Regions from separate parts of the Microbacterium awajiense genome, predicted to be linked through region 1. Evidence: predicted binding sites of a transcription regulator. Region 1 holds the regulator's gene; each other region holds the start of a gene.
What was found. Region 1 encodes LexA, which represses DNA repair genes until DNA is damaged. Its sites were predicted from a motif close to TCGAACANNTGTTCGA; they were not measured.

Region 1 (10,309 bases):
CGGCGCGGATGATCGTGCCGAGGTTGCCCGGGTCGCGCACCTGCTCGCAGATCGCCACGAGTCGAGGGGATGCCGCGAACACATCGCGCACGCTCGTCGGGGTCTGACGCGCGACCGCCACGATCCCCTGCGGGGTGACGGTGTCGGCCATCGCGTCGATGACGTCTTCGCTCGCGAAGACCACCTCGATGTCGGCATCCCGAGCTGCGTCGCGCACGTCGCCGTGCTTTTCGAGCGCCGTCGGCGTCGCGAACAGCTCGACCACCGAGTCGGCGCGGTAGGCGATCACCTCGCGGGCAGCCTGCGGGCCTTCGAGCAGGAACAGGCCCGTCTCCTGGCGCGCGCTGCGCTTGGTGAGCTTGGCGACGGCGCGCACGCGCGGCGACCGGGGGTTCTCCAGCACGCCTTCAGTCTAGGCATGCGCAAGGGGCGCCCTCACGAGGAGGACGCCCCTTGGCGAGCGGGAGAGCGCGTTACGCGGTCTTGGCGGCGTTGACGTTCTCGGGCAGCGCCTTCTTGGCGGTCTCGACGAGCGACGCGAACGTCGCCGGCTCGTTGACGGCCAGCTCGGCCAGCATGCGACGGTCGACCTGCACGCCGGCAAGGCCCAGGCCCTGCATGAAGCGGTTGTAGGTGAGACCGTTCTGGCGGCTCGCGGCGTTGATGCGCTGGATCCACAGGCGACGGAAGTCGCCCTTGCGCTTGCGGCGGTCGCGGTACGCGTAGACGAGGGAGTGGGTGACCTGCTCCTTCGCCTTGCGGTACAGACGCGAGCGCTGACCCCGGTAACCGGAGGCGCGCTCGAGGATGACGCGACGCTTCTTGTGGGCGTTGACGGCCCGCTTGACTCTAGCCATTTCGTTTCGTTCCTAACCTGCACTCGCGCGCGTCAGCGCCCGAGGAGCTTCTTTGCGACCTTGGTGTCGGCCTTCGACAGCACCTGGTCCTGATTCAGGCGACGGGTGCGGCGGCTCGACTTGCCCTCGAGGTTGTGGCGCATACCGGCCTGCTGCTTCTTGAGCTTGCCAGTACCGGTGACCTTGAAGCGCTTCTTGGAGCCCGAGTGGGTCTTCTGCTTCGGCATCTTCTTCTTCCTTCGTTGTGCGTCCCGCCGGGCGGGAGTCGTACCCCACTCTTCGGCGGGAGCGTGCGGGGGTCCTACTCGGACCCGTCGGGGGCGGTGCGCGCCGAACGCGCGGCCTCGCGGTTGGCGGCGCGCTGAGCGTTCTGCTCCGCCTTCGCCTCGGACTTGTTCTTGTGCGGTGCGATCACCATCGTCATGTTGCGGCCGTCGATCGTGGGGTTCGACTCGACCGTGCCGTACTCGGCGACGTCCTCGGCGAACTTGCGCAGCAGGCGCACGCCCTGCTCGGGGCGGGACTGCTCGCGGCCGCGGAAGAGGATCATGGCCTTCACCTTGTCGCCCGCCTTGAGGAAGCCCTCGGCGCGCTTGAGCTTGGTGATGTAGTCGTGGGCCTCGATCTTCAGACGGAACCGCACCTCTTTGAGGACGGTGTTGGCCTGATTGCGACGGGCTTCCTTGGCCTTCTGAGCGGCCTCGTACTTGAACTTCCCGTAGTCCATGATCTTGGCCACCGGGGGCTTCGAATTGGCAGCGACCTCGACCAGGTCGAGGTCGGCCTCCTGTGCCAGACGCAGAGCGACTTCGAGCCGGACGATGCCGACCTGCTCGCCGTTCGGCCCGACGAGTCGGACCTCGGGCACGCGGATGCGCTCATTGATGCGGGGATCGCTGATGCGGAACTCCTCTTCGTGCGGATGTGCCGCCGCGACACGGGATGCGTCGCGGCCGGGGATCGACTCCACCCGGCACGACGCTCGAGCGCCGGCTTCCGCACCCTGACGACCCCGACGCAGAGCGATTCGGGGCGGAGCGCGAGACCCGGTAGCCTGAAGCGGCAAGCGCGGGTGGGATTCGATCCTCTTTGTTTCCGGAGCAGAACGCTCCGGAGCCCGCCATAGTTTAGCAGAGGGATGCCCGTGACGACGATTCCGGACTCGGGCGGCAGCCCGCAGACTGAGGAAGACCGCCAGGCCCGGTGGGACCGCGAAGCCGAAGCGGCCGCATCCGCCACCCGCGACATCGCGGATGTGCCCGCCGTGGAGGTCATCACCACGACCGCGGTGCACCTCATGAGCGCCGCGGCCGTGAAGGTCGGGCTGGCCGACGACCCCGAGAACCAGACCGATCTCGACGAAGCACGCAAGCTGATCAACGCGCTCGCCGGGCTCATCACCGCGGGCGCGCCCGAGATCAGCGACATGCACGCGCGGTCGCTGCGCGACGGCCTGAGGTCGTTGCAGCTCGCCTTCCGCGAGGCATCGGTCATCCCCGACGCGATCGGTCAGGGTCCCGGCGAGAAGTGGACCGGCCCCGTCACCTGACGCGGCAGGGTCGCCCTCGATACACGCGGCACGCTCCTACTCAGGAGCCGCGCCGCGCCGCAGGCGCGGTGTATCGAGCCCTCCGACGGCCGCCGCTCCGCGGGCGACGGCATCGAGCGTGCGGCGCACCGCCTCGGCGTCGGTGCCGTGGTTGCTCACGGCGAATCGCACCACGGCACGACCGTTCCAGTGCGATGACGATGCCCAGACGGTGCCCTCGTCGCGCAGCCACTCCCCCAGGGCGAGCGTCTGCTCGTCGGTGCTCGCGGCCAGGCACACCTGCGTGAAGACCACGTCGTTGAGCACTTCGAGCCCGTCGAGGGCGCGGAATCCATCGGCGAGCGCGGATGCCGCACCTGCCAGGCCGTCCACGAGGCCGGCGACGCCGTCTCGGCCCAGCGCGCGCAGGGCCGCCCACACCGGCACCCCCCGCGCCCGCCGCGAGAGTTCGGGCACCCGATCGTACGGATCGGGAACGGCGGCGACCGCGGGCAGGTAGGCGGCATGGGCGCCGAGAGACGCCGCCATCGCCGCCTCGTCGCGCACGATGGCGACCCCGCAGTCGTAGGGGACGTTGAGTGTCTTGTGGGCGTCGGTCGCCCACGAGTCGGCACCGTCGACGCCCTCGGCGAGGTGACGCAGCCGCGGGCTCGCCGCGGCCCACAGCCCGAACGCGCCGTCGACGTGCACCCACGCTCCGGCCTCGTGGGCGACCGCGATCGCTGAGACGAAGTCGTCGAAGGCGCCGGAGTGCACATCGCCCGCCTGCAGCGCGACGATCGTGGCGGCCCCGGTGTCGGTGGCGAGCGCGTGCTCCAGCCCCGCGACGTCGATGCGCCCCTCACGGTCTGCGCCGACGACCTCGGGCGCGCCCAGCCCCGCCAGCCGGCCGGCGAGCACCACCGACGTGTGCACGGCCGATCCGGCGAGCAGCCGGATGCGGGGCGCCTGCTGCAGACCGCCCGTCGACGCGTCGTAGCCGCGGTCGCGGAGCACGGCATCGCGCGCCGTCACAAGACACGCGAAGTTCGCCGCCGAGGCCCCGGTGGCGAAGCCGACGCCGCTGCGCTCGGGCAGTCCCAGCAGGTCGAGCAGCCACGCGCCGGCGACCTCCTCCAGCGCTGCGACAGCGGGCGTGGGCTGACGCGAGCCGGTGTTCTGGTCCCAGGCGGACACCAGCCAGTCGGCGCCCACCGCGGCCGGGTAGGCCCCGCCGATCACGAAGCCGTAGAACCGCGGCGAGCCCATCGCGATGAGCCCGGGCTCGGCGATCTCAGCCAGCTCGTCGACGACGGATGCCGCATCGCGCCCCGCATCGGCGAGCGTGCGGTCGATGCGGGCGAGCATGCCGTCGATGTCGGTGTCGGGGCGGATCGGCCGTTCGTCCCTCGTGGTCAGCCAGTGGCGCGCGTGCGCATGCGCGGCATCCAGCGCGCCCTCGAACGGCGCGTAGCCGTCCCGTTCACCCTCGGTCATGGTGCACCTCCGCTCGCGATCCTGGCCCGGCGTCGGAGGTGCCGCAAGGGCCGATCCGGATCAGCCGGCCCGCACCAGCTTGACGGTCAGCGAGTCGACGAGCACGGCGATGCGGTCATCGGACGACCACCGCTTCGCCAGACGTGCGAGCACGGCATCCAGCTCGTCGGGCTCCAAGCCCTGGATGAGGTGGAGGCGCACGATCAGCTCGGGACCGCGCAGGCGCGCCTGCGGATCGCCCTGCTCGACGGCGAGGTCGAGCACGGCGAGCTCACCGCCGATGCTCTCCTGCAGGCCGGCGAACACCTCGGGCGAGGTCGCCGCAGGCTCCCAGGGCTGGTCCTGTGCGATCGCCCACACCGCGGGACGACGCAGCACGAACTCGGTGTCGGAGCCGGGGTCGATGACGACCAGGTCGGTGTCGTCCGCCGAGGCCGACAGTGCCACGCGCCGCCCGTCCGCCGGGATCGGCCGTGCCGCGGCATCCCACCGCGCCATGGTGTCGACCGCGGTGAAGACCGGCAGCACACGACGACCGTCCGGCGCCGCCACCGTCGCGATGGCGAGCTCCTGGGTCTTGTCGACGGGCAGGTCGTGCGCGCCGATACCGGCGTCGCCCTTCTCGGCGACGAGCGGGATGAGCAGCCGAGCGCGGCGCACGGCATCGACGACCTGCTGCTGCGACCCGTGGCCGGCGCGGAAGGACGCCAGTGCGGCGGCCAGCGCGGGGTCGGCGGAGCCGTCATCGGACGCGTGCGGATTCGCGTCGAAGCTGCGCCCCTCCCAGGGCACACCGGCGGAATCGCCGTGCGAGGTCACCGTCCGGCCACGTCCAGGGCTTCGGCGAGGGTGAATGCGCCCGAGTACAGGGCCTTGCCGATGATCGCGCCCTCGACGCCCAGATGGACGAGCTCGCGCAGCGCCGCGATGTCGTCGAGGCTCGACACTCCGCCTGACGCGACGACGGGCTTGGGCGTGCGCGAGGTCACCTCGCGCAGCAGTTCGAGGTTGGGTCCGCGCAGGGTGCCGTCCTTGGTGACGTCGGTCACGACGTACCGGCTGCACCCGGCGGCCTCGAGGCGGTCGAGCACCGTCCACAGGTCGCCCCCCTCGCGGGTCCATCCCCGCGCTGCGAGCGTGGTGCCGCGCACGTCCAGCCCCACGGCGACCGACTCGCCGTAGCGGCCGATCACGTCGGCGGCCCACTCGGGGTTCTCCAGCGCCGCGGTGCCGAGGTTCACGCGTGCCGCGCCGCTGTCGAGCGCCGCCTCGAGGGAGCGGTCGTCGCGGATGCCGCCTGACAGCTCGATCTGCACGCCACGGGCCTGGTTGATGACCTTGCGCAGGACCTTGGTGTTGCTGCCCCGGCCGAACGCGGCATCGAGGTCGACGAGGTGGATCCACGCGGCCCCCTGGCGGACCCATTCGAGAGCGGCGTCGACGGGGTCGCCGTAACTCGTCTCGCTGCCGGCTTCACCCTGGGTGAGGCGGACCGCCTTCCCCCCGGCGACATCGACGGCGGGAAGCAGGATCAGCTCCGGGCTGGACGCGAAATCGTTCATGGCTCCTGGCGCGGGGTTCGGGCGGTGTCTGGTGCTCCCGCGGACGGCACGAGTTCAGAGAGTAGCCCTGCGGAGCCCGCCGATCCAATTGGAGAGCAGGCGGATGCCGGCCTCCCCCGATTTCTCGGGGTGGAACTGCGTGGCGGACAGGGGTCCGTTCTCGACGGCGGCGAGGAACGGCCCGCCGTATGTGCACCAGGTCAGAGTGGGCTGCGGGAACGGCGGCTGAACGTCGAGCTGCCATGACCGGGCGGCGAAGGAATGCACGAAGTAGAAGCGCTCGTGCTCGATCCCGCGGAACAGCACGGAGCCCTCCCCCGCCTCGACGGTGTTCCAGCCCATGTGGGGAAGCACCGGCGCGTCGAGTTCGGTGACCGCTCCCGGCCACTCGCCCAGTCCCTCGGTGTCGTCGCCGCGTTCGACGCCGTGCTCGAACAGCACCTGCATCCCGACGCAGATGCCCAGCACAGGTCGTCCGCCGGCCAATCGGCGGTCGATGAGTTCGTCGCCGCGCGTCGCGCGCAGCGCGTCGGCGACAGCCCGGAACGCGCCGACGCCGGGCACGACCAGGCCGTCGGCCTCGAGGACGAGAGCGCGATCCGTGGTCAGTCGCGCATCGGCGCCCGCGGCGTCGAGCGCCTTGACGGCTGAGTGGACATTGCCCGAGCCGTAGTCGAGGACCGCGACGAGCGGCCTGGAGGTCATAGAGCGCCCTTGGTGCTGGGCACGCCGTCGACGAGCGGGTCGAGCGCCTTGGCCTGCCGGAACGCCCGCGCGAACGCCTTGTACTCCGACTCGGCGATGTGATGGGGGTCGCGCCCCGAGATCACGCGCACGTGCACGGTCATGGCGGCGTGGAACGCGATCGCCTCGAACGTGTGGCGCACGAGCGAGCCCGTGAAGTGCCCACCGATGAGGTGGTGCTCGAAGCCGTCGGGCTCACCGGTGTGGACCAGGAACGGGCGACCGCTCAGATCCACGACCGCCTGGGTGAGCGCCTCATCCAGCGGGACGAGCGCGTCGCCGTAGCGCGAGATGCCGGCCTTGTCGCCCAGCGCCTCGCCGATCGCCTGCCCGAGCACGATCGAGACGTCTTCGACGGTGTGGTGGGCGTCGATGTCGGTGTCGCCCGAGGCGCGCACCGTCAGATCGGTGAGCGAATGCTTCGCGAAGGCGGTGAGCATGTGGTCGAAGAACGGCACCGTGGTGTCGATGCGGCTGCGACCGGACCCATCGAGATCGAGCTCGAGCTCGACGGTCGACTCGCTCGTGGCACGTCGAAGCGCGGCCGCGCGGTGGGTGCTCATGCCGCCGAGTCTATCGACGCGAGAGCGTCGAGGAACGCGGTCGACTCCTGCTCGGTGCCGGCCGTGACCCGCAGGTGGTGCGGGATGCCCACATCGCGGATGAGGATGCCGCGGTCGTACAGCGCCTGCCAGGTCGCGCGAGGATCATCGACCCCGCCGAACAGCACGAAGTTCGTCCAGGACTCGTACGGCTCGTAGCCGAGGGCGTCGAGCGTGGCCGAGATGCGGTCGCGCTGCCCGACGATGTCGTCGACCATCCGCAGCATGGTCTCAGCATGCCCCAGCGCCGCGGTCGCGGCCGCCTGGGTGAGCGCGCTGAGATGGTAGGGCAGCCGCACCAGTCGCAGAGCGTCGATCAGAGCGGGGTCGGCGGCGAGATAGCCGACACGCGCGCCGGCGAACGCGAACGCCTTGCTCATCGTGCGCGAGACGACCATGCGCTCGCGTCCGGGCAGCAGCGTGAGCGCCGACGGCGTGTCACGCGGGGCGAACTCCTGGTAGGCCTCGTCGACGACGACGACGCCGTCGGTGGCGTCGTAGACGGCGGCGATGGTCTCGAGGTCCAGAGGCGTACCGGTCGGGTTGTTCGGCGCGCAGAGGAACACGACGTCCGGTGCGGCGTTGGCGACCTGGGATGCCGCATCCTCGGGCGCGACCGAGAAGTCCGCCGCGCGGCCGCCGGAGATCCACTCGGCCCCGGTGCCGCGTGCGAGGAGGGGATACATCGAATACGTGGGTGCGAAGCCGAACGCGGTCCTCCCCGGGCCCGCGAAGGCCTGCAGCACGTGCTGCAGTACCTCGTTGGATCCGTTCGCCGCCCAGATGCCGTCGCGGTCGAGACCGTGGCCCAGGTACTCGGCGAACGCCTCGCGCAGCGCGGTGAACTCCCGGTCGGGGTAGCGGTTCACCTCGCCGAGGGCGCGGGCGACGGCGTCGAGGATGTCATCGGCGACGTCCTCCGGGACCGGATGCGTGTTCTCGTTGACGTTCAGCGCGACCGGCAGCGGAGCCTGGGGAGCACCGTAGGGCGTCTGCCCGCGCAGATCATCGCGGATCGGAAGGTCGTCGAGTCGAGCTGTCACCGCTCCATGCTAGGGCGCGGCCTCAGCGGTCGGCCGCGTACTCGGCAGGGATCGCGAGCGTCTGCCCGACCTGCAGTGCGGCGCCGTCGAGGGCGTTGAGACGGGAGATGGCATAGACCACGTCGCGCGGATCGGCGCCGGGGGCGACCTCTTCGGCGATCGACCACAGCGACTCGCCGTACGAGACGGTCACGGTCTGGAACGAGGCGGCCGGCGCCCCGTCGTCGGAACCGGCGATCGCGGCTCCGCCGCCGATGATCGCGAACGAGAGGGCGGCCGCGGCGGGCAGGGCCGCGACGGCGGCCAGCACGCGACGACCTCGCACGGTGAGACGCAGTCGGGTGGTGCGGATCGTCGGATGTGCGGAAAGCGCGATCGCGGTCATGTCTCCTCCTTCTGCGGTGAGAGCTTCGCATCCGGCACTCGGCCGGGAGGGCCGGATGCGAAGCTCTTTTCCGAAGCTATCTTCGATACACTCGTTCTGTCAACCTCGACAACGGGTCTCGATGTTCGGAACACGACACGCGGGCGCTTCGCTCGCGTGGGGCCGACCATCGGATACCGTTTCGATGGGAACACCACATCACGCACCTCCGACATTCGAAGACCGCTGCAGTCGTCGACGGTGACGGGCGGCGAGACGGGAGCACGACATGAACGACGCGATCGGGCGCGAGAAGCCGCAGACGCGACGCCGCCGCAGCCTCAGCGACAAGCAGATGGCGATCCTCGAGGTCATCCAGCGATCCATCGCGCGTCACGGCTACCCGCCGAGCATGCGAGAGATCGGCGATGCCGTCGGCCTCAAGTCGCTGTCGAGCGTCACCCACCAGCTCAACCAGCTCGAGCTGAGCGGCTATCTGCGCCGCGACGCCGGGAAGACGCGCGCCATGGAGGTGCTGATCGACCTGCCGGGAACCGCGGCCGAGAACCCCGCCGACACCGCCCCCGCGGTGGGCGACGCCGCACTCGTGCCGCTGGTCGGTCGCATCGCCGCCGGCGTGCCGATCACCGCCGACGAGCAGATCGAGGAGATCTTCCCGCTCCCCCGCCAGCTGGTAGGCAAGGGCGACCTGTTCATGCTCAAGGTCGTCGGCGACTCGATGATCGACGCGGCGATCTGCGACGGCGACTGGGTGGTCGTGCGCGTGCAGTCCGATGCCGTCAACGGCGACATCGTCGCTGCCATGCTCGACGGCGAGGCGACCGTGAAGGCATTCCGTCAGCGCGACGGCCACACATGGCTGCTCCCCCGCAACTCGGCGTTCGAGCCGATCCTCGGCGACGAGGCCGTCGTGCTCGGCAAAGTCGTCGCCGTGCTGCGCGCCGTCTGATCCGGAGCGGTTTCCCCGCGCGGCTGCCCACATCCGCCAGAATGGCCGCATGGCCAACTCCTCGCACTCGTCCGACACCGTCGATCTCGCCGCGCGCATCCGCGAACTCGAGGCCGAGAACGAGCGGCTGCGCGCCGCTGCCGACACGGGCGAGCCGCCGACGACGGAGCCGCCTGCCCGCGAGCGGCGACCCGGCCTCTGGCGTGCGATCCTGTCGGCCGTGTGCATCGTGCTCGCCGGCATCCTGGTGCCGCTGTCGGTCGTGGGCGCCTGGGCGCGCACCGAGCTGGTGAGCGAAGAGGCGTTCGTCCAGACCTTCGCCCCGCTCGCCGAAGACCCCGATGTTCAGCAGCTCGTCATCGATCAGACCACCGCGGCGATCAACGCATCCGTCGACATCGAGGGCATCACGGACGATGTCTTCGACGGCATCGCCGGGCTCGACCTTCCGCCCTCGGCCATCTCCGCGCTGAACCTGCTGCGGGCGCCGGCCGTGTCGGGAGTGCAGAGCCTCATCGACACGTCGGTGACGCGCATCGTGGAGTCGGATGCCTTCGCAGCCGTCTGGCAGCGTGCACTGATCGCCAGTCATCGGGCGCTTGTGGCCACCGCGACCGGAAACGAGGGCGGCGCCGTGACGATCGACGGATCGGGCGCCGTCGGCATCGAGCTCGGACCGATCGTCGATGAGCTCAAGGACCGTCTCGTCGAGCAGGGCTTCGGGTTCGCCTCCGCGATCCCGGCCATCGACACGACGATCATCGTCGCGCAGTCGGACGCGCTGGTGATCGTGGGCACCGTCTACGGACTCGCCGTCACAGTCGGCTGGTGGCTGCCCGTGGTCGCACTGGCGCTGGCGATCGCCGGCATCCTCATCGCCCGTCGACGCTCGACCGCATCGATGGGCGTGGGGATCGCCCTCGCACTCGGCTCGGGGGCGCTGGCCATCGGCCTCACTGCCGCGGGCGCGGTGCTGGGGCTGAGCGCCGGCAATCTGGGCATTCCCTCGCGCACGCTCGACACCATCTTCTTCACGGTGGTCGGCGCGATGCGCGACACGGCCGTCGTGCTGGTGTTCCTCGGCCTCGTCATCGCGGTCGCCGCATGGCTCGCCGGCAGATGGTCGTCGGCCGCGCGGGTGC
Region 2 (10,309 bases), on a different contig from region 1:
TACGGAATCACCGACACTCCCGCGCTCGACCGCCTGTTCGCTGAGAGCGTCCAGCTCAGCCAGCACTACTCGGCCTCCCCGGTGTGCGCGCCGGCCCGAGCGGCCCTCTTCACGGGGCGGTATCCCCATCGCACCGGTGCCGTCGACACACTCGACGGACGGGGCCTGGACCGCATCGCGCTCGACGAGGACACGCTGGCCGATGCCCTCGCCGCAGCGGGGTACACCACCGGCCTCGTCGGCAAGTGGCACAGCGGCGCGCTCGACCCGAGGTTCCACCCGACCCGTCGCGGCTTCCACGAGTTCGTCGGATTCCAGGGCGGCTGGATGGACTACTGGGATTGGACGATCCAGAAGGGCGACGTGGTTCGTCGCGCCGACGGACGGTACCTCACCGATGTCTGGACCGACGAAGCCGTCGACTTCCTGCGCCGGCACCAGCAGGATCCCTTCTATCTGCACCTCGCGTACAACGCTCCCCATGCCCCGTTCCAGGCTCCCGACGGAATGATCGACAAGCACCTCGCACGTGGCAACAACCCGGCGGTCGCCGCGCTCTACGCGATGGTCGAGGCGATGGACACCGGTATCGCACGCGTCCTCGCGGAATTGGATCGGCTCGGACTCGCGGACAACACCGTGGTCCTGTTCACCAGTGACAACGGCCCTCAGATGCGCGGTCACGGGCCCGAGGCGACGGACCGCTTCAACTGCGGGTTCCGAGGCTCGAAGGGCCACACTTATGAAGGCGGCATCCGGGTGCCTGGCCTCATCCGCTGGCCGGACGGCATGGACGGCGGAACCAGGGTCGACGCGATGATCCACTTCACCGACTGGTACCCGACGATCCTCGCGATGGCGGGCGCGCCGTCGGTGAACCCGGACCTCGCCCGAGACGGTGCCGACATGTTCGCCGCGCTGCGGGGTGAGTCCGGTGATGTTCCGGAGCAGCGCTTCTGGCAGTGGAACCGCTATCGTCCGGTCGGCGTGTGCAACGCGGCGATGCGCGACGGCCACTGGAAGCTCGTCCTCCCCGAGATCGAGTCCGCGATGCACGTCACCGCCGACGATCTCGAGATGGACCGCGCGCTGCGCTACGAGCCCGATCGCTTCACGCACATTAGGACCGATCCGATGCCTCCGATGCCTGTCATCACTGAGGACGAGGTCCGGCCCGAGCTCTACAACCTCGCCATCGATCCGCTCGAGCTGGACGATCTGGCGGCGGCCGAGCCCGACAGGGTGCGCAGGATGCGCGCGGAGTTGGACGCCTGGTTCACCGACGCCCAACGACCCGACCTCGGTGCGGATGCGTCCGCTCTGCGACGAGATTGGACAGTCGTGTCATGACACCGTGACCACATCGCACCACGAGCTCGCACGAAGACCTACCCACACCACCACTACCGATCCTGATCCCAGGATCAACGAGGCAGAGATCAAGGAAGAGGAGCTGCCATGACAGAAACGATGAAGTTCTCCAAGACACGCGCTGCGCGTGCGGCCGCAGCGGCAGCCGCCGTCGGCATGCTGCTGACGGGTTGCGCCGTCGGCGGGGCGAGCACCGAGGAGGTCGAGCAGGCGGATGGCGACGCCACGCTCGTCGTCTGGACCGATGCGGTCCGTCTGCCGCTGTTCGAGGCATACCAGGAGGCGCACCCGGACGTGACGCTGGAGATCGAGACGCTCGACAGCAGCCCCGAGGAGTTGGCGTCGAAGATCCTCCTGGCCAACACCTCCGGTCAGGGCTGGCCCGACGTCCTGGCGACGGCCGCTTCCGCGGCCAGCTCGCTGGCATCCGACCCCTACGACTTCACCCTCGACCTGAACGGGTTGGTCGACGACGAGATCGTCGCCGACTTCTCGCAGGGCACTCTCGACCCCTGCACGGTCGGAGACGAGCTCATCTGCCTGCGCGGCGACTTCGCTCCCGGGGTGCTGTGGTACAACCCGAACCTCATGGAGGAATTCGGATACTCGCTGCCGACCACGTGGGAGGAGTTCCAGGAGATCGGTCTGCAGCTCGCCGAGGAACACCCCGGCTACATCGTGGGCAGCGCGAGCAACCCGTGGGACGACCTGACCTACTACGCGGCCGCCGAATGCCCCGGTCCGGAGTTCACCGGCGTCAACGAGGTGAAGGTCGATCTCGAGGACCCGAACTGCACGCGGGTGACCGAGATGATCGACACTCTGCTCGACGCGGGCGCGTTCGCTCGCACGGCGGTCGTCGACCCGCAGTTCGCCCAGGACTACGGCACCCCCGAGAAGGTCCTCATGATGATGGGGCCGATCTGGTACGGGCAGAACGTCTACGCGAACATGTACGAGAGCGCCCCCGGGTCGCTGTCCTTCGCCGCTCCCCCCAAGTGGGAGGCCGACGCCGAGGCCCACACCGGAGACATCGGCGGCCGGGCGTACGTCGTCTCGCGGCACAGCGAGTACCAGCAGGCCGCTGCCGACCTCGTCACGTGGGTCACGACCGGTCCGTTCCTCGCCACCGAGGCGTCGACCACGCTTCCCTCCTACGAGCCGATGCAGGGCGCGTGGCTGGACCGCAACATCAGCGACGGCACGTTCGCTGTCGTGGACACCCCGCTCGATGAGGTCCTCGCGGCGGCGGTCGACGGTATCTGGACCGGCCTCACCTACAAGCAGGCCAACTCGGAGACCTACCGCTCCGTGGTCCCCGCGGCACTCGGCACCGGCAAGTCGATGACCGAGACGGTTCCCGAGTGGGAGACCCGGCTCGTGCAGAATCTCGAAGCTGGCGGATGGGACGTCGAAGACTGATGTCCGCTCCGATGGGCCCCGCGCTTGCATCCGCAAGCGCGGGGCCGCCCGCCCTGGACCCGGCCCCTGACGGCGCCGCGTCCGGCCGCCGCCGGCGCCCTTCCGCTGGCGCTTCGCGCTCGATGGTGCGTTCCTCATACCTGTTCCTGCTGCCGTACCTCCTGCTGGTGGGCGCGTTCGGCATCGTGCCGGCGATCTACGCGCTCATCATCTCGGTCTCCGGGCCCGAAGGCGGATTCGCCGGGTTCGACGCCTATGTGCAGACCTTCGAGGACTTCCGGTACGTCGACGCCTTCGTGAACATCGCGATCTACGCCGTGTTCTTCATCGGGCCGTCGATGATCGTCTCGATCGGGATCGCGCTGCTGCTCCAGGGCCGATCGTCGCGGGTGGGCTCCGGCTTCCGGTTCGCGTACTACCTTCCGCAGGCCATGGTCGGCGCGGCCGGGGTGGTCGCGTGGATCTTCATGCTCAACCCGGCGACGAGCCCCGTCGGCGGGCTGTTGAACGCACTCGGCATGGAGAATATCTTCCAGGTGCTCAGGCCCGCGGCCGTGCCCCCGATCCTGGCGATGATCGCCGTGTGGACCTCGGCGAACGCGATCCTGCTGATGTACGCGGCGCTCACCTCGATCCCGTCCGAGATCCTCGAGGCGGCGCGTATCGACGGTGCGGGTGCATGGACGACCGCGTTCCACATCAAGCTGCCGATGCTGCGCAAGTGGATCGGCTACACGCTCATCCTGAACATCGCGGCGGCGACGCAACTCTTCGTCGAACCGCAGATCCTCGCGAGTGCGACCGGTGGGGCGATCGGCGACAACTTCGCGCCGCTGCAGCTGACCTACACGTTCGCGTACACCTACGGGAACTTCCCCGCGGCCGCCGCACTGTCGGTCCAGCTCCTGGCGATCGCCGGAATCCTCGCCGCCGTGGTGCTTCGCAAGACGAACATGTTCCGAGTGGAGATCTGACATGGCACAGCTCACCGATCCCTCGACGCGCACGGACACGCCCCCGCAGCAGCGCACGGAGGCGGACGCGCGAGGGCGAACCTCTGCCCGCCCCCAGTTCGGAGCCTCCGCCGCACGCACCGGCGCGTGGATCGTGCTGCTCGCATGGGCTGCGTTCTCGCTGACGCCGATCATCTGGGTCCTGCTCGCGGTCACGAAGAACAACGCGCAGCTGCAGAACGACTTCCCGTTCTCGTTCGGAAGCTTCGACAACATCTTCATCGCGTGGGGCAACCTGCAGGGGTACGACCACGGGGTGGTCCTCGATTGGATCGGCAACTCCGTCGTCCTGACCGTCGGCGGCATCGCCCTCGCCGTCCTCACCACGGTGCCTGCGGGCTACGCCCTCGGCACGCGGGAGTTCCCGGGACGCAAGTCGGTGCTCATGGTCAGCCTGCTGCTCATGCTCGTTCCCGCGTCCGCGCTCGTGCTGCCACTGTTCCTCGAGATGACGACGCTGGGCCTGGTCGGAAACCCGCTCTCGGTGATCCTTCCGCTCGGTGTCTTCCCCTTCGGCGTCTACATGTCTTTCATCTACTTCAGTACGACGGTCGACAAGGACGTGTACTCGGCCGCACGCCTGGACGGCTGCAACGAATGGCAGGTGTTCGCCCGCGTCGCCGTGCCGCTGGCGAAGCCGATCGTCGTGCTCCTCGCCTTCTTCGCGTTCATGCGGAACTGGAATGAGTACTTCCTGCCCTTCGTCATGCTCGGCGGCCCGCAGCATCCGCTTCCGGTCGGACTCGCGACCCTGGCGAGCAACGTGCCGCAGCTCAACCCGTTGTCGGCTCAGTCGGCGGACATCGGGCTGCCCGAGCTGATCCTCGCGACGATCATCTCGATGGCCCCCGTGATGATCGTCCTGATCGTCGCGCAGCGGACAGTGCTCAAGAGCGCCGACCTCATGGGAGGCGGTCTTCGTGGCTGAACCCGACTCGGCGCAGCATCGCATCGCCTCGGTCGAGGTCGTCCTCGTCGACACTCCGGCGGTGTCGCCGGCGTTCGTCTGGCGCCAGGGACTGCCCGGCTCCGACGGCGCGGGAGTCGAGGGATGGCTCGTCGTCACGACGGATTCGGGACTGCGCGGCTTCGCGCACAGCCGGCGCGGCGTCATCCTGAACGACGTCGTCGAGCGACGGCTGCGACGCGAGCTCGTCGGCCAGGATGCGCTGGCGCGCGAGTACCTCTGGCACCGGATCTGGGAGATCGATCGCATCGAATCGATGCCGCTGCACCTGCTCGGCGTCGTGGACGTCGCCCTGTGGGACATCGGTGCGAAGGCCGCGGGCGTGCCCCTGTACATGCTTCTGGGCTCGTTCCGTGAGTCGATCCCCGCATATGCGTCGACGGTGACGTTCGACGACATCCCGGAGTTTCTGGACGTCGCCGATCAGTGCCGCGACCTCGGGTACCCCGCCATCAAGCTCCACGCGTGGGGTGACCCTCGCAAGGACGCCGCGCTCGCTGGGGCGCTGCGCGAGCGCGTGGGTGACGACATGGATCTCATGTACGACGGTTCCGCCGGCTTCGACCTCGCCGATGCGCTGTACGTCGGCCGGGCACTCAGCCACTACGGCTACCTCTGGTACGAAGAGCCCATGCGCGAGCACAGCGTCACTGCGTACAAGGCACTCGCCGACCGCGTGGACATCCCACTTCTCGTGGCGGAGACGAGCGGTGGCGCACACATGAACACCGGCGACTTCATCGCCTCCGGCTGTGCGGCCGCGGTACGTACGAGTTCGGCGCTGAAAGGGGGTGTGACGGGCGCGATGCGGATCGCGCATCTCGCCGATTCGTTCCTGCTCCGCGCTGAAGTGCATGGGGGCGGCCTGGTCAACACCCACTTGTGCATGTCTATCTCGAATACGACCTACTACGAGTCGCTCGTATCGAGTTCCGTCGTAGAGCGTGAGCGTGCGGTCGGCGCCGACGGGCTGGTGCGCGCGCCGACGGCCGCGGGCGTCGGCTGGGAAGCGGAGTGGTCCGCGTGGGGGGCACCCGACGGCATCGATGCCTGACGGGCCGCGTCAGCAGGCTGCCGGCGCTTCGGTCAGAAGGGTGGGTCGGTGCCGTTGGTGACGGGTGTGAAGGTGGGTGTGCGCCGTTCGGGGTGGACGGTGTAGATGCGTCCGGTGGGTGAGGTCCATTCCAGGATCCCACCCGGTTGTTGTCGTACCGTCCAGTTGCCGTGGTGTTTGACCGTGTGGTTCGCTTTGCACAAGGGGGCGAGGTTGGCCTCGGTGGTGGTGCCGCCGTGTTCCCATGCGATGGTGTGGTCGATTTCGCACTGGGCGGCGGGTTTCCCGCAGCCGGGTGCCATGCAGTGTCCTGCCCGCCATTTCACGAGGCGGGCGAGGTCGGCTGGTGGGGTGTAGGTGTCGCGTCCGACGGAGACGACGACGCCGGTTTCGGGGTGGGTGAGCACCCGCATCCACCCTGTTGAGTTGCCGCATAGTTCCCGGGCCTTGTCGGTGGGGATCGGTCCGATGCCGTCGACGGTCGCGGGGGTGGTCTCGTCGACGCCGAGGAGGGTGAGCACCGGGACGGTGACGGCCACGGTCGCGCGGATCCCTCGCGCGGTGTCGGGCAGGTGGGCGGTGGTGCCGTCGATGAGCAGGTCCAGGGCCACGTCGGCACGGGCCTGGTCGAGGGTGCGGTCGTCGTCCCCGCACGCGGCGATGGGGTTCGCGATCGCCGACACCCGACCGTGCGCCGCCTTCAGCTCGACGGCGGGGCCGTGGATGGACAGCCACCCCATCCCGTCCACATCGTCCTGGTACACCACCCGTCGCCGGGTGACCGCGGACGCGTGACGTTCCGCGAGCGTCACCGACCGCACGGCCGCGATGAGGTCACCGAACGCCCGTCGGAAGGACCCGACCGGCAGTTCCTCCGCCAACGCGAGCCCCTCCGCGGCGAGCTGGTCCTGCAGGTCGGGTTCGACCTCGCGCATCAGGTCGACGAACGCTTCGGCATGGGTCTGGGTGATGTTCGCCCGACCCAACGCCTCGAGCACCGCCGGGTACCGCGAGGTGAGCGCGTCGGCGAGGTCCAGCAGCCGGTCCGCGGCGTACTCGGTGATCCGCAATGCGGCGGCGATCTCGAGCCGCAAAGACCGCAGCGCGATCTCCATCGACGCCCCATACGTCACACCGGTGACCGCGGACTCGCGAGCCGACGCGATCCGCTCCAACCGGTCCGCGGCCATCATGCACAGCACCGCATCCGCGTCGCAGATCAGATCGATCGGATCCGGCGGAACGAGCTCGTACACATCCGGCGGCGCATCCGGGTACTCCCCGTCGTAGGGCACCATCCGCACGTTCGCCATACATCGACATTAGAACATACCTGCGACACTGCGACCAGCAGCACTTCGGGAAGGAGCTCGAATGAACGCGTCGCGGCCGGCGCCGGACTGCTGCCCACGATGCTTCGTCTCGCCGGCGCCGATGCCGGGGTCAGGCGTCGCGCGCGCAGCGGAACCCGACGTGCGACATGCCGGTGTCCTCGGCCTGCGGCGAACGCGCCGCCGGCCGGAACCGCAGGCAGTAGTCGGGCGAGCAGAGGAACGAACCGCCCTTCAGCACGCGCCGCGGAATCTGCGGGAAGCCCTCCTGCGCGCTCGCCGCGGCGAGCAGGTTCTCCCGCTTGCCCGCGTCGACGGGCTTGTCCGACAGGCGCAGGTGCCGGGGCGTGTAGTAGTCGCTCGTCCACTCCCACACGTTGGCGATCATGTCGAAGAGCCCGTAACCGTTCGCGGGGTACGAGCCGACGGGTGCGGTGCCGCCGACGCCCCGGTTGTCGTACGGGAACCGGCCCAGCCACGAGTTGGCCTGCGCCTCGCCGCCGGGATACGCCTCATCGCCCCACGCGAACGGCGCGCCCTCGAGTCCACCTCGCGCCGCGTACTCGTGCTCGGCCTCGGTCGGCAGCCGCAGGCCGGCCCAGTCGGCGTAGGCGACCGCATCCGGATAGGCGACGTGCACCACGGGATGCTGCATCAGGTCGTCGATCGTCGAGTCGGGCCCGAACGGATGCCGCCAGGAAGCCCCCGGCTGCCAGCGCCACCAGTTGCGCCAGTTCCCGAGGTCCGTCGGTCCGGACGTCGGGGTGAAGACCATCGCGCCGGGCACGAGGTCGGCGGGGTCGGCGCCGGGGAAGTCCGCCGGGTCGAGGTCGCGCTCGGCGACCGTGACGTACCCGGTGTCGTCGACGAACGCCGCATACTGCGCGTTCGTCACCTGGTACCGGTCGATGAGGAACGCCTCGACCGCCCGCTCGTGGACGGGCCGCTCGTCGGGGTAGAAGTCATCCGAGCCCATGAGGAACGATCCCGCCGGGATCGGGACGAGGTCGTGATCAGACGTTGACACCGCTCCACCGTAGCCCGGTGCGCGGGGGTGTACCGTCGCCTCGTGAGCTCATCCCCCGTCGCGGTGCTGCGGTATGCGGCGTTCACGAGCGACGCCGTCGGCGGGAACCCGGCAGGCGTCGTGCTGACGGCCGACGAGCTGGCCGACGATGCCATGCTCGGCATCGCTGCCGACGTCGGGTACTCCGAGACCGCCTTCCTGTCGAGTTTCGTCGGCGGTGAAGGGGTGCTGCGGTACTTCAGCCCCCTCGCCGAGGTCGCCTTCTGCGGGCACGCGACGATCGCGACCGCGGTCGCGATCGCCGAGCGTCACGGCGCGGGACCGATGCGCTTCCAGACTCCCGCGGGCACTGTCGACGTCGTCACCCGCCGCGAGGGCGACGAGATCATCGCCGCCCTCGTGTCGCCGCCGGCCTCCTCGGCGCCGATGACCGAGGCGGAGCTCGACGACCTCCGGTCGGCGTTCGGGTGGGCGGTCGACGACCTCGACCCGAGATTCCCGCCCCATGTCGGGTCGGCGGGCAACAGGCATCCGCTCATCGGGCTCCGCGACCGGGAACGCCTCGCGCGCTTCGACTACGACTACGACGCGCTCGCCGACGTGATGGCGCGTCGCGAGTGGACGACCGTGCACGTCTTCCACCGGCGGGCCGAGGGCGTCTTCGACGTGCGCAATGCATTCCCGCCCGGCGGCGTGCGCGAAGACCCCGCGACGGGTGCCGCGGCGGCGGCGTTCGGGGCCTACCTCCGGGACCGCGGGTCGCTGCCGCAGGGCTCCGAGGTCGTGCTCCACCAGGGCGTCGACATGGGCGTGCCGTGCCGGCTGGTGATCTCGGCCGTGCCCGACTCGACGGCGATCTCGGTGGCCGGCGCCGCCCACACCATCGGCCCCGACCGGACCCGCCGTTAGACTGGCCGCGGCCCCCGCGCTCTGCGGGTGCGGCATCCCCACCGTTTCCGCGCTCCGGCGCCTGCGCGACGACGCGCCCCTCCCTGTGTCCGACCCCGTCAAGGAGCGTCCATGACCGACGTCATCTCAGTCCCCGACCCGGCGGCTCGCTATCGCATCGAGCCCACCGTGCTGCAGGCCCTGCGCAGCCCCCGCATCCTCACGCGCGAAGTGCTCGCGGGCCTCGTGGTGGCGATCGCGCTCATCCCCGAGGCGATCGCCTTCTCGATCATCGCCGGGGTCGATCCGCGCGTCGGCCTGTTCTCGTCGTTCGTGATGGCCGTCGCGATCGCCTTCCTCGGCGGTCGACCCGCGATGATCACCGCAGCGACCGGGGCGATCGCGCTCGTTGTCGCGCCGGTCGCGCGCGAGTTCGGAATGGACTACCTCATCGCGACGGTGCTGCTGGGCGGCGCGATCCAGATCGTGCTGGCCGCCCTGGGGGTCGCGAAGCTGATGCGGTTCATCCCGCGCAGCGTCATGGTCGGGTTCGTCAATGCGCTCGCGATCCTCATCTTCGTGTCGCAGGTGCCGCAGCTGATCGGCGTTCCGTGGCTGGTGTATCCGATGGTCGCGATCGGGCTGCTGATCATGTACCTCATGCCGCTGTGGACCAAGGTGGTGCCCGCGCCGCTGGTCGCGATCATCCTGCTCACCGGCGCGGCCGTCGTGTTCGGCATCGCGGTGCCGACGGTGGGAGATCAAGGCACCCTGCCCGAGACGCTGCCGGAGCTGTTCATCCCGAACGTGCCGCTCACGTGGGAGACCCTCGGGATCATCGGCCCGTACGCGGCCGCGGTCGCCGTGGTCGGCCTGCTCGAGTCGCTCATGACGGCGAAACTCGTCGATGACATCACCGACACCCACTCCCGCAAGACCCGCGAGGCGTTCGGCCAGGGCGCCGCGAACGTGCTGTCGGGTCTGTTCGGCGGCATGGGCGGCTGCGCGATGATCGGTCAGACGATGATCAACGTGAAGGCGTCGGGAGCGCGCACGCGCATCTCGACGTTCCTCGCGGGGGTGTTCCTGCTGATCCTCGTGCTCGTCCTCGGCGACGTCGTCGCCGTCATCCCGATGGCGGCGCTCGTGGCCGTGATGATCGTGGTCTCGGTCGCGACCTTCGATTGGCACAGCATCCGGCTGTCGACCCTGCGACGGATGCCGAAGAGCGAGACC
Region 3 (10,309 bases), on a different contig from region 1:
CGACGGTCGTCGCGGTGCCGATCAGCACGACGGATGCCGCTCCGACCGCGATCGCCGCGGCACGGCGCCTGCGCCGTCGCCGCACCGAGTCCGCGGCTCTGTTCATCCCCATGACCCACCCCAGCCGGCCTGGACGCCCCCAGCGACGTCGCGGGAATTCTAGCGGAAGACCACGTCCGATTGAGTCATCGAGACGGGGATCGATCCAGGTAGTCGGGAGCCGCCTCCAGGCCGAAGAACTCCTCGAGGGAGCGCCACCCGCCCTCGTGGTACGCACGGGCGAGTTCCGGGCCGATGTAGCGCAGGTGCCACGCCTCCGGCAGGTACCCGGTGATGTCTGTCCGGCCCTCCTCGTAGCGCACGATCCAGCCGAACTCCCACGCGTGCTCGACGATCCACGCCCCCTGGGGGGATCCCGCGACATCGTCGAGGGTCCCGCACCCGCTGCCGCAGGGCACGACATCGACGCCGAGGCCCGACTGGTGCTCGCTGTAGCCCGGGCGGGCGCTGACGGCGTCGGCTCCGGCGACTCCGCGCTCGGCGGCGTGCCGCCCGTACGTGGCCTGCTGCGATCCGTACGAGCGGAACGCGCTCGCGATCCCGATCTCGCCGGCGCCGGAGAGACGCACGGCGTCCGCCATCGCCGTCAGCGATGCCGCCGCCGCCGGACGCAGGCCTGCGGCCACCAGGTTGCTCACCCCTTCGGGCACCACGAGGTCGGCGGGCCAGAGATCGATCGGGTCGAGGGGGCGGTGCTTGTTCACGACGACCCAGACGTGGTCGGCGTCGCTCAGACTCACGCACGACAGCGATCCGGCGGCCACCGCCGCGCGGAACGCCTCACCCCCGCCGACGGCGGCGATCACCGCGGGGTCGTCGCCGGCGTCGAGCGCAGCGACGACATCGGGGAGCGCGCAGGGATCTTCCGCGGCGGGCGTCTGGGTGACGTCGGGGACGGGCAGACTCGTCACGGTCTCGGCAGGCACATAGCGCGGCGCCGACGACGGCTGGGCGTCGTCGCGCGGAGCCGATGTCGTCGCCCACGTGATGGCCGCCGCCGACACGAGCACGACAACGGCGGCGATCCCGACGATCGGGATGAGCGCTGCCGTCGCGCGCGCCCGCCCGGCATGCCGCGGCTCGGCCCCGCGTCCGTCGAGCAGCTCGCCCTCCGGCGCGTCTCGACGGCCGGGCGGATTCTCGGGCGGCACCGTCACACAGCCATTGTGTGCCAGAGGTCGGCGCGCGGGAATTCGAGGTGTCGATACATCCGATCCGATGCGCGTTGCTGTTGACTCCGACTCGTACATGTGTTCGACTGTCGGCATGCGGTGGCAGGGTCGACAGCTGGGCGTGGCGGATGCCGCGGCACTTCCCGGCCTCGAGAGTCTCGACGGCCTGGTCCGTTCGGTGACGACGCCCGACTTCGCGGGAGTGACCTTCCACGAGGTGCTGTGCAAGTCAGCGCTCAACCACGTCCCCGGAGCATCGCGCATGCCGTTCGACTGGACGGTCAACCCGTACCGGGGATGCTCGCATGCGTGCTCATACTGCTTCGCCCGAGCGACGCACGAGTACCTCGACCTCGACGCCGGGCGCGACTTCGACACTCAGGTCGTCGTCAAGGTGAACGTCGCCGACGTGCTGCGTCGAGAGCTCGCACGGGGCTCGTGGCGGCGCGAGCCCGTGATGCTGGGCACCAACACCGACCCCTACCAGCGCGCCGAGGGGCGCTACCGGCTGATGCCGCAGATCGCGACCGCGCTCGCCGATGCGGGAACGCCGTTCTCGATCCTCACGAAGGGCACACTGCTGCGGCGAGACCTGCCGCTGCTGACCGATGCGGCATCCACCGTCGACGTCTCGCTCGCGATGTCGATCGCCGTCTTCGACGACGCGCTGCAGAAGTCGGTCGAACCCGGCACCCCCACGACCGAGGCACGGTTGCAGACCGTGCGCGCGGCGGCCGAGGCCGGCTTCCGCGTGACGGTGTTCCTCATGCCCGTGCTCCCGCACCTCACCGATTCGGTGTCCGCGCTCGACGACGCCCTCGCACGCATCCGCGACGCGGGTGCCGAGCGCGTCGTCTACGGCGCGCTCCACCTGCGGCCGGGCGCGAAGCAGTGGTTCCTGCAGTGGCTCGAGCGCGAGCATCCCGAGCTCGTGTCGTCGTACCGCGGTCTGTATCCGGGAGCGTCTGCGACCGCACCGAAGGGTTACCGCACGTGGCTCGCACGGCGCGTGCGCCCGCTGCTGCGCGCCCACCGTCTCGACGGACGAGCCGAAGACGACTCTCCCCGAGGCGATGCCGTCGCCGGCCTCGCGGGCCGCTCCGCGCGCATCGGCGCCCTGACCGGGTCGGCACCCGACGGTCCGGCGGCGCCCGGGCCCATCGTCATCACGTCGCGCGGATGTGCTGCCTCGCACCCACGACCGGCGGCCGACGATCGGCTGTTCTGATCACGCCGCGGCAGCGTAGGTCGCGCGCTGCTCGCCGCCCGGTGCGGTGAACAGCGCCAACGCCGCATCCAGCACGGCGTCGCTGCGCAGGATGCGGGAGTGTCCGGTGCCGTCGAGCGCGAGCAGCGCCGCATGGGGATGCGCCGTTCCGAGCCGCTCCGCTTCGCTGAAGGGCACCTGCCGGTCGCCGCGATCGTGCGCGAAGACGAGGTCGGTCGGCGGCAGCGGACGCCGCAGCGCAGAGGCCCACGCGAACGGATCCGCACCGTCGAAGTAGCGGTCGGCGAAGCGCGCGCGTGTGATCTCGGCGGTGCGTGCGTCGATGCCGAGCCGATCGCGGAACGCGCCGAAGACGGATGCCGCCTCGGCGGGCGCCGCGACGGTCATGACCCGATCGACGTCGATGCCGTCGGCGAGCGCCGTGAGCACCGCCATGCCGCCGAACGAGTGCCCGACGAGTCCGTGCAGCGGCCCGTACCGCCGCTGCGCCACGGCGATGGCTTCGGTGAAGTCGGGGAGGTAGGTCCGCTCGCCCGGCGCCTCACCGTGCGCCGGCATCTCGAGGGCGACGACGCGAAGACCTTCGGCACGCAGCTCGCGCACCATCGGCGCGAACTGGCTCGCTCGTCCCTGCCAGCCGTGCACGAGTACGACCGTCTCGGGGCCGCGCCCCCACTCGTAGGCGATCGCGACGGCGCCACGGCCATCGACGCCCGGCAGCGGGATCGCCCAGCGCGTCGCCGTGGACATCGTCGGCTCGTCCTCGTCGCGCAGCGGCATCCGTGTGCCCACACGCATGAAGAGGCGCAGCGCGAGCGACGCCGCGGCACTCGCGGACACCGACTGAACCCCTCTGACCGCTCCGGTCACGACCTGCTCGATGATCCGCATCCTCGTCTCCTTCGATATACGTACGATCGTTCGTATTGTCTGTACGAACGATCGTACGTATACTTGGTGCATGACGCAAGGGGTGATCGACGGGCGACGTGCGCGCGGCGACGAGTCGCGCCGCATCGTGCTCGCCGAAGCGATCGACATCGCGTCGATCGAAGGCCTCGACGGGCTGAGCATCGGGCGCCTGGCCGAAGCCGCCGGGCAGAGCAAGAGCGGCGTCGCCACCCTCTTCGGCTCGAAGGAGTCGCTGCAACTCGCGACGGTCGCCGCAGCACGCGCTCGGTTCACGTCGACCGTCATCGAATCGGCCCGGGCCGCGACGCCGCGCGGGCTCTCGCGCGTGGTCGCTCTCGTCGCGGCGTGGCTCGACTACTCACGCGGTCGCGTCTTCACGGGCGGATGCTTCTTCGCCGCCGCATCCGTCGAGTTCGACTCCAAGCCCGGCCCCGTGCGCGACGCTGTGACCGACGCGCTCGACACGTGGGAGACCTATCTCGCGATCTCGCTCGGATACGCGAGGCCAGAGGTGCCGGGTCTGGGCGATCCCGCCCAGCTCGCGTTCGAGATCACGGCGCTGCTCGATGCGGCCAACACCCGCTCGCTGCTGCGCGACACCGACGAGCCGTACGCTCGCGCGGCCGCCGCGGTGCGCGATCGGCTGCGGGCCCTCGGCGCCGACGACGCGGTGCTCACGCCGCTGGACGAACGCGCGACCCCGTGACCCCGTGACCCCGTGACCCCGTGACCCGACGTTCGCATCCGCGGACCGCCGTGCCCAACTCCTGAGTTCTGGGCCGAAACCGGCTCGGCAGACGCCGACAGCGCCGAAGCCGACCAAGAACTCAGGAGTTGGGAACGCGATCAGCCGGCGACCGGATCCAGCTGCCGGCCCGAGATCTCTTCGAGCAGGTCGTCGTCGGGCGAGACCTCGTCGAACGGAGCCTCGATCTCGGCGCGGTCGAGCAGCTCGGACATGCGGCGGCGGCGCTGGCGGGTGACCAGCGTCACGACGCGGCCCTCGCGGCCGGCGCGGCCGGTGCGGCCCGACCGGTGCAGGTACGTCTTGTACTCGTCGGGCGCGTCGGCCTGCACGACCAGGTCGATGTCGTCGACGTGGATGCCGCGGGCCGCGACGTCGGTTGCGACCAGCACCCGCACCTTGCCGTCGGTGAGCTTCGCGAGGTTGCGCGAGCGCTTGGCCTGGTTGAGGTCGCCGTGCAGGGCGAGGGCCGGGATGCCGGCGTCGTCGAACTGCTCGGCGAGCATCTCGGCGTAGGCGCGCGTGCGCGCGAACACGAGGGTCTTGCCCTCGCGGTCGACCAGCGACTCGAGGATCTCGGCCTTGCGGCGGTGGTCGATCACGAGCACGCGGTGCTCGATCGTGCTCGCGTCCTGGTCTTCGCCGGCCACTTCGTACACAGCCGGGTCGACGAGGAACTCGTCGACCAGCGCCGCGACCTCGCGGTCGAGCGTGGCCGAGAACAGCAGCTTCTGCGAGCCGTCCTCGGTCTTGCGCAGGATGCGCTGCACCGGCTCGAGGAAGCCCAGCTCGCACATGTGGTCGGCCTCGTCGAGCACGGCGATGCGCACCTCCGAGAGGTCGAGCTTGCCCTGTTCGATGAGGTCTTCGATGCGCCCCGGGGTGCCGATGACGATGTCGACACCCTTCTTGAGCGCGCCGACCTGGCGGGCCTGCGGAACGCCGCCGTAGATCTGTGTGGTGAACAGTCCGACACTGCGCGCGATGGGCTGGATCGTCCGATCGATCTGCAGCGCGAGCTCACGCGTCGGCGCGAGCACGATCACCTTCGGCTTGCGGCCGAACTCGCGGCGCTGGCCGGCCTGCGAGCGCAGCACCGACTCGACGACGGGCGCGCCGAAGGCGATGGTCTTGCCCGAGCCGGTGCGCCCGCGGGCGAGCACGTCACGACCCTCGAGGATGGGGCTGACCGTCGCCGCCTGGATGGGGAACGGATGCTCGGCGCCCAGATCGGCGAGGACCTTCACGATGTTCTGCCCCAGACCGAGGTCGGCGAACCCGAGCGACGCCACCTGCTCGGCGTCGACGGCCTCGGCCTGCAGGCGCTCGTGCACGACGTCGACGCGGGCCTCTTCGGCCGCGGTGCGCGTGCGCTCGGGGGCGCGGTCGTCGCGGCGCGGACGATCGGTGCGGTCGTCGAAGCGACGAGGACGGTCATCGCGGCGCGGGCGGTCGTCGCGGTCGTCATACCGACGCGGACGGTCGTTCCGGTCGTCCCGACGCGGACGATCGTTCCGGTCGTCGCGGCGCGGACGGTCGTTCCGATCCTCGTAGCGCGGACGCTCGCTGCGGTCGTCCCGACGCGGACGGTCGTTCCGGTCGTCGCGACGGGGGCGATCGTTGCGATCATCGAAACGACGGGGACGATCGTTCCGATCCTCGTAGCGCGGACGATCGCTGCGGTCGTCGCGACGGGGGCGATCGTTGCGATCGTCGAAACGACGGGGACGGTCATCACGCTGGTTCGATCGGTCGCCGCGGTCGTCACGACGCGGTCGGTCGTCGTAGCGGCGCGGCCGGTCGTCGCGGTCGCCGCTCTGCGGGCGACGGTCGTCGGAACGGTAGCGGGGGCGGTCGTCGCGATCGTCGTAGCGACGCGGCCGGTCGTCGCGGTCGCCGCGCGAAGGACGACGGTCGTCGTCACGGTGGGCGCGGGTGCGGATGCCGCGCGCCTCGTCGCGGCCGGCCCGCTCCTGCGCCGTCCAGCGACGCTTCGGTGCACCCTCTTCGGGAGTGCGGTACCCGCGGTGGCCGGGGCTCTTGCTGCCGGGCTTGCCCGACGACGACTCACCCGGACGACGCTTGCGGTCCTGGTGGCTGGTCTTCGATCCGTAACGGGGCTCGAAGTTCTTCGCGGCGCGGCCGCCGGCCGGCTTCTTGCTCTTGGGCATGGGTGTGTCCTTCTGGGTTCTCTGCGCACGAGAACAGCGCCCGCTCAGCGGGCATCCCGGACAATCGTCGGCCGGGGCCATTCATGTGATGGTCATGTGCGCCGATCGGCGCTCACCATCGGCCCCTTGGACTCACAAACCCTCCGCGAACGCGGTGTCCAGAGCCGACTGCGCAAGCCTAGCGGTCGTCGGCTGTGAAGAGCCTCCGCGCCGCGTTGCGAGACGATCGCGGGTGCGGCGACACTTGCAGGCATGGGCACCGATCGGCTCGGGATGCGGCGCGCCGCCGTCGCGGCCCTCACCGCGGCGTTGGTCGCCGTCGGGATGACAGGATGCGCGTCGCTGCGCACGCCGGGCGAGACGCCCGGCGGGCTGCCCGAACCGACGCAGACGCTCGTCCATGGGCAGTCATCGGGCGGGCCGCCTCCGTTCGTCGTCCGGTACGACGACAGCGAGCTGCGTCTGGCACCGACCTCGTGGTGCTGGCAGTCCGGCTGCGCCGACGGACACGACCCCGATCCTCCGTCGGTCGGCAGCCCCGACGAGGTGCTGGTGTTCGTCCCCGTCGAGGAATTCGCGCAGCTGTACGTGTCGCAGCGCAGCTCGGACGACTACTGCACGGCGCGCACGACTGTGAACGAGCCGGTAGACCTGGGCGACGGCTGGTGGTCGCTGAGCGCCGCGGGACCCGCCGAGGAATGGATCGTCGACCTGTTCGCGAGCGGTGACGGCGTCGGCGACATGATCTCGAGCTTCGTGTGGGCGACGACCGATGACGCTCCCCTGCCGCCTCCGACGGCATCCCTCACTCTCATCGTCGATCACGACGGCGCACCCGACAGCTACGGGCTCGAGCTGCTCGTGAACGGCCTGACCCAGACCCCCGAGACGGCGACGGCGACGATCACCGTCACGGCGGACAACGGCGAGGCGCTCACGATCGAGGCGGTGCCGGCGGAGGGATGCGTCGGCGAGGGCGCGCTCTTCTTCGACGGACCGGACGGCCCCGCCCGGCAGGCCGCCGGGCTCGGCGACTTCCCGTTCACGTACGACGTGACCCTCACCCTCGACGGCGGGCCGTACACGGCCACCGCGGCCTACCCCGATGACGCGCCCGAGCGAGAGATCGCCGTCCCGCTCGAATTCTCGCCTGCCCTGCCCTGACCTCGTCACACGACCGTCACATCGCCCGCCGACAATGGAGGCATGGCAGAACCCGGACGCCCCATCACCGTCGCGATCGAGCGGCGCATCGACCCCTCCCGCACCGCCGAGGCCACGAGCTGGATGCAGGCGGGCACCGATCTCGCCGCCCGCTTCGACGGGTTCCTCGGGTCGGGGTGGGTGCGCGCGGGCGAGGGCAGCGACCTCTGGTACATGCTCTACCGCTTCCGCGACATCCCCACGCTCGAGGGGTGGGAGCAGTCCGGTCAGCGCGCGTGGTGGCTCGAGTCCGGCGCCGCGTTCGCGAGCGAGGTGCGCGTCGAGCGGCGCACCGGCATCGAGGGCTGGTTCGACGCGCCGATGGCGACCGTCCTCACCGATCCGTCATCGGAATCCACGGCGACCGGTCCGGTGCAGCAGCCCATCCCGTCGGCGCCGCCGCGGTGGAAGCAGGCCGTCGCGATCTGGCTCGGCTTCTTCCCGACCAACCTGCTCGCAACGTGGCTGCTCGGCTTCATCCCCGGCTTCGCCGACCTGCCGCTCGTGCTGCGCGTGCTCACCGCCACGATCGCGCTGACCCCGGTGATGACCTACTTCGTCCTGCCGTGGGTCACCCGGATGCTGCGCCCCTGGTTGCAGCGCGGCTAGCTCAGCGCTCGTCGGGCTGGTCGCCGGGCCCCTCGTCCGCCTCCGGCTCGTCGGCGCCCGCTGCGTCGGATTCGCCTTCGGACCCGTCCGGCTCCGCATCGACATCCGACTCGGCATCGACGTCCGGCTCGGGTTCAGCGACCGCATCCGCTTCCGGGGTCGACTCGGCATCGGGCTCCGGCTGCTCCTCGGCATCCGGGGCGGGCGCGGCCGCAGACTCGTCGGCCACGGGCTCCGCCGCCGGCGGCGCGGGCTCGGTCGAGGGCACCTCGACGTCGGGGCCCTCTTCGATCACGGGCACGTCGACATCGTCGGCCGTCGCGACGGCACCCGTCGCCGTGGCCGCCGCGGCGAGCCGCATCCGCCGCTCCCGCCGCGTCTCGACCGGCTGCGCCGCGCCGGCGCCGACCAGCGCGGACTCGCGCTCACCGGCTTCCGACTCGAGCGCGGGCTCGCCGCGCTTCTCACGGCGGCGCTCCTTGGCACCCTCGACGAGGTTGTACAGCGTCGGCAGCACGAGAAGCGTGAGCACCGTCGACGACACCAGTCCGCCGATCACGACGATCGCCAGCGGCTGCGAGATGAAGCCGCCGCTTCCGGTGATGCCCAGGGCCATGGGTGTCAGCGCGAAGATCGTCGCGAGCGCCGTCATGAGGATCGGCCGCAGACGTCGGGACCCGCCGGCCACCGTGGCGTCGTGCGCGGTCAGACCCTTCACCCGGTACTGGTTCACGAGGTCGACGAGCACGATCGCGTTCGTCACCACGATGCCGATGAGCATCAGCACGCCGATGAGCGACGAGACGCCCAGCGGCACCCCGGTGGCGATCTGCAGCAGGATCGCTCCGGTGGCCGCGAAGGGCACCGAGACCAGCAGCAGCAGCGGCTGACGCAGCGACTTGAAGGTCGCGACCATCACGATGTAGACGATGAGGATCGCCGCGAGCAGGGCGAGGCCGAGCTGCGAGAAGGCGTCCTGCTGCTGGGTCACGACGCCGCCGAGGGTCGCGTCGGCGCCGGTCGGCAGTGCCGCGTCTTCGAGCGCGAGCGTGACACTCGCCGTCGCCGCCGCGAGGTCGTCGGTCGCGGGGGTGACCGTCACCGTCGCGGTGCGCTGGCCCCGCTCGGTCGTGATCGAGGTGGGACCCTCGCTCTGCTCGACGGTGGCGACGTCGTCCAGCGGCACGGGGCCCGCCGCGGTCGGTACCGGCAGGTCGCGAAGCTCGGCGATGGTGACCGGCGGGTCGGATGCTGCGAGGTAGACCGTCAGCGCGGTGTCGTCGACCTCGATCGCACCGATCGACTGAGGCTGCATCGTGCTCGAGACGAGCGCACCGACGGCGACCTCCGACAGACCGAGCCGGGCGGCGGCGTCGCGGTCGACGGTCACCGCGATGAACGGCAGCGATGCCGAAAGGTTGTTGGTGACCTGGCTCACCCCGTCGGCGTCGGAGACCGCGGCGACGACGTCGTCGGTCGCCTCCTGCAGCGTGGTCGAGTCGGGTGCGGTGACATCGATCTCGATGTCGGTCGAGCCGAAGCCTCCTCCGGAGGCGGCGACGCTGATCTCGCCCGCATCGTCGAGACCGTCGACGACGTCGATGACCTCTTCGCGCAAGGCGACCTGGTCCGCATCCGGGTCGGTGGTGATCGAGTAGGTGATGCCCGCGCCGCCGCCCGAGAAGGCGTCGCGCAGCGCCGAGCCGCTCGACCCGATCGACACCTGGACGGTCTCGATGCCGTCGATGCCCAGGAGCGCCTCCTCGACCTGCTCGGCCGCGGCGGATTCGGCTTCGATGCTGGGGGCGGCACCGATGTCCTGCGTCATCGTGAAGGTGTTCTGCCCCGAGTCGCCGAGGAAGTTCGTCTTCATGAACGGCGCGGCCGCGACCGTACCGCCGAGCACGAGCACGGCGAGCAGAAGCGTCACCCACGAGTGGCGCAGCGTCCAGCGCAGGACGGGCAGGTACCCCTTCTGCAGCAGGCTCGGCGGAGCATCCGGGTCTTCGGGGTCGACCTGCACGCCGTTCTCGTCGAGCAGCGGCTTGCCGGGACGCAGGAACCAGTACGCCAGCACCGGCACGATCGTCAGCGCGACGAACAGCGACGCGAGCATCGCGATCGTGACGGTCAGCGCGAACGGCCGGAACAGTTCGCCGGTGATGTCGCTGACGAAGGCGATGGGCAGGAACACCGCGACGGTCGTGAT

Region 2: ABD663_RS08550 (HNH endonuclease signature motif containing protein) is a predicted target of LexA. The motif match lies at 7,151-7,166, and genes of this name have one in related genera.
Region 3: ABD663_RS09710 (Rv2578c family radical SAM protein) is a predicted target of LexA. The motif match lies at 1,303-1,318, and genes of this name have one in related genera.

Annotation. Positions count from the first base shown of each region.
Region 1 covers NZ_BAAAYU010000001.1:71,169-81,477, reverse strand. Annotated here, with positions in the region: gene ABD663_RS00420 (TrmH family RNA methyltransferase) at 1-403, opposite strand, end outside; gene rplT (50S ribosomal protein L20) at 474-857, opposite strand; gene rpmI (50S ribosomal protein L35) at 890-1,084, opposite strand; gene infC (translation initiation factor IF-3) at 1,159-1,818, opposite strand; gene ABD663_RS00400 (DUF1844 domain-containing protein) at 2,002-2,406, shown strand; gene ABD663_RS00395 (pyridoxal phosphate-dependent decarboxylase family protein) at 2,443-3,882, opposite strand; gene ABD663_RS00390 (SseB family protein) at 3,943-4,701, opposite strand; gene priA (bifunctional 1-(5-phosphoribosyl)-5-((5-phosphoribosylamino)methylideneamino)imidazole-4-carboxamide isomerase/phosphoribosylanthranilate isomerase PriA) at 4,698-5,444, opposite strand; gene hisH (imidazole glycerol phosphate synthase subunit HisH) at 5,499-6,149, opposite strand; gene hisB (imidazoleglycerol-phosphate dehydratase HisB) at 6,146-6,751, opposite strand; gene ABD663_RS00370 (histidinol-phosphate transaminase) at 6,748-7,833, opposite strand; gene ABD663_RS00365 (LysM peptidoglycan-binding domain-containing protein) at 7,856-8,218, opposite strand; gene lexA (transcriptional repressor LexA) at 8,487-9,167, shown strand; gene ABD663_RS00355 (hypothetical protein) at 9,217-10,309, shown strand, end outside.
Region 2 covers NZ_BAAAYU010000005.1:375,146-385,454, reverse strand. Annotated here, with positions in the region: gene ABD663_RS08575 (sulfatase-like hydrolase/transferase) at 1-1,350, shown strand, start outside; gene ABD663_RS08570 (ABC transporter substrate-binding protein) at 1,459-2,793, shown strand; gene ABD663_RS08565 (carbohydrate ABC transporter permease) at 2,916-3,767, shown strand; gene ABD663_RS08560 (carbohydrate ABC transporter permease) at 3,769-4,734, shown strand; gene ABD663_RS08555 (enolase C-terminal domain-like protein) at 4,727-5,827, shown strand; gene ABD663_RS08550 (HNH endonuclease signature motif containing protein) at 5,860-7,140, opposite strand; gene ABD663_RS08545 (formylglycine-generating enzyme family protein) at 7,271-8,185, opposite strand; gene ABD663_RS08540 (PhzF family phenazine biosynthesis protein) at 8,228-9,094, shown strand; gene ABD663_RS08535 (SulP family inorganic anion transporter) at 9,206-10,309, shown strand, end outside.
Region 3 covers NZ_BAAAYU010000005.1:653,920-664,228, forward strand. Annotated here, with positions in the region: gene ABD663_RS09700 (polysaccharide deacetylase family protein) at 1-112, opposite strand, end outside; gene ABD663_RS09705 (M15 family metallopeptidase) at 186-1,217, opposite strand; gene ABD663_RS09710 (Rv2578c family radical SAM protein) at 1,327-2,460, shown strand; gene ABD663_RS09715 (alpha/beta hydrolase) at 2,461-3,351, opposite strand; gene ABD663_RS09720 (TetR/AcrR family transcriptional regulator) at 3,422-4,078, shown strand; gene ABD663_RS09725 (DEAD/DEAH box helicase) at 4,219-6,288, opposite strand; gene ABD663_RS09730 (hypothetical protein) at 6,541-7,452, shown strand; gene ABD663_RS09735 (putative antibiotic biosynthesis monooxygenase) at 7,495-8,100, shown strand; gene ABD663_RS09740 (efflux RND transporter permease subunit) at 8,102-10,309, opposite strand, start outside.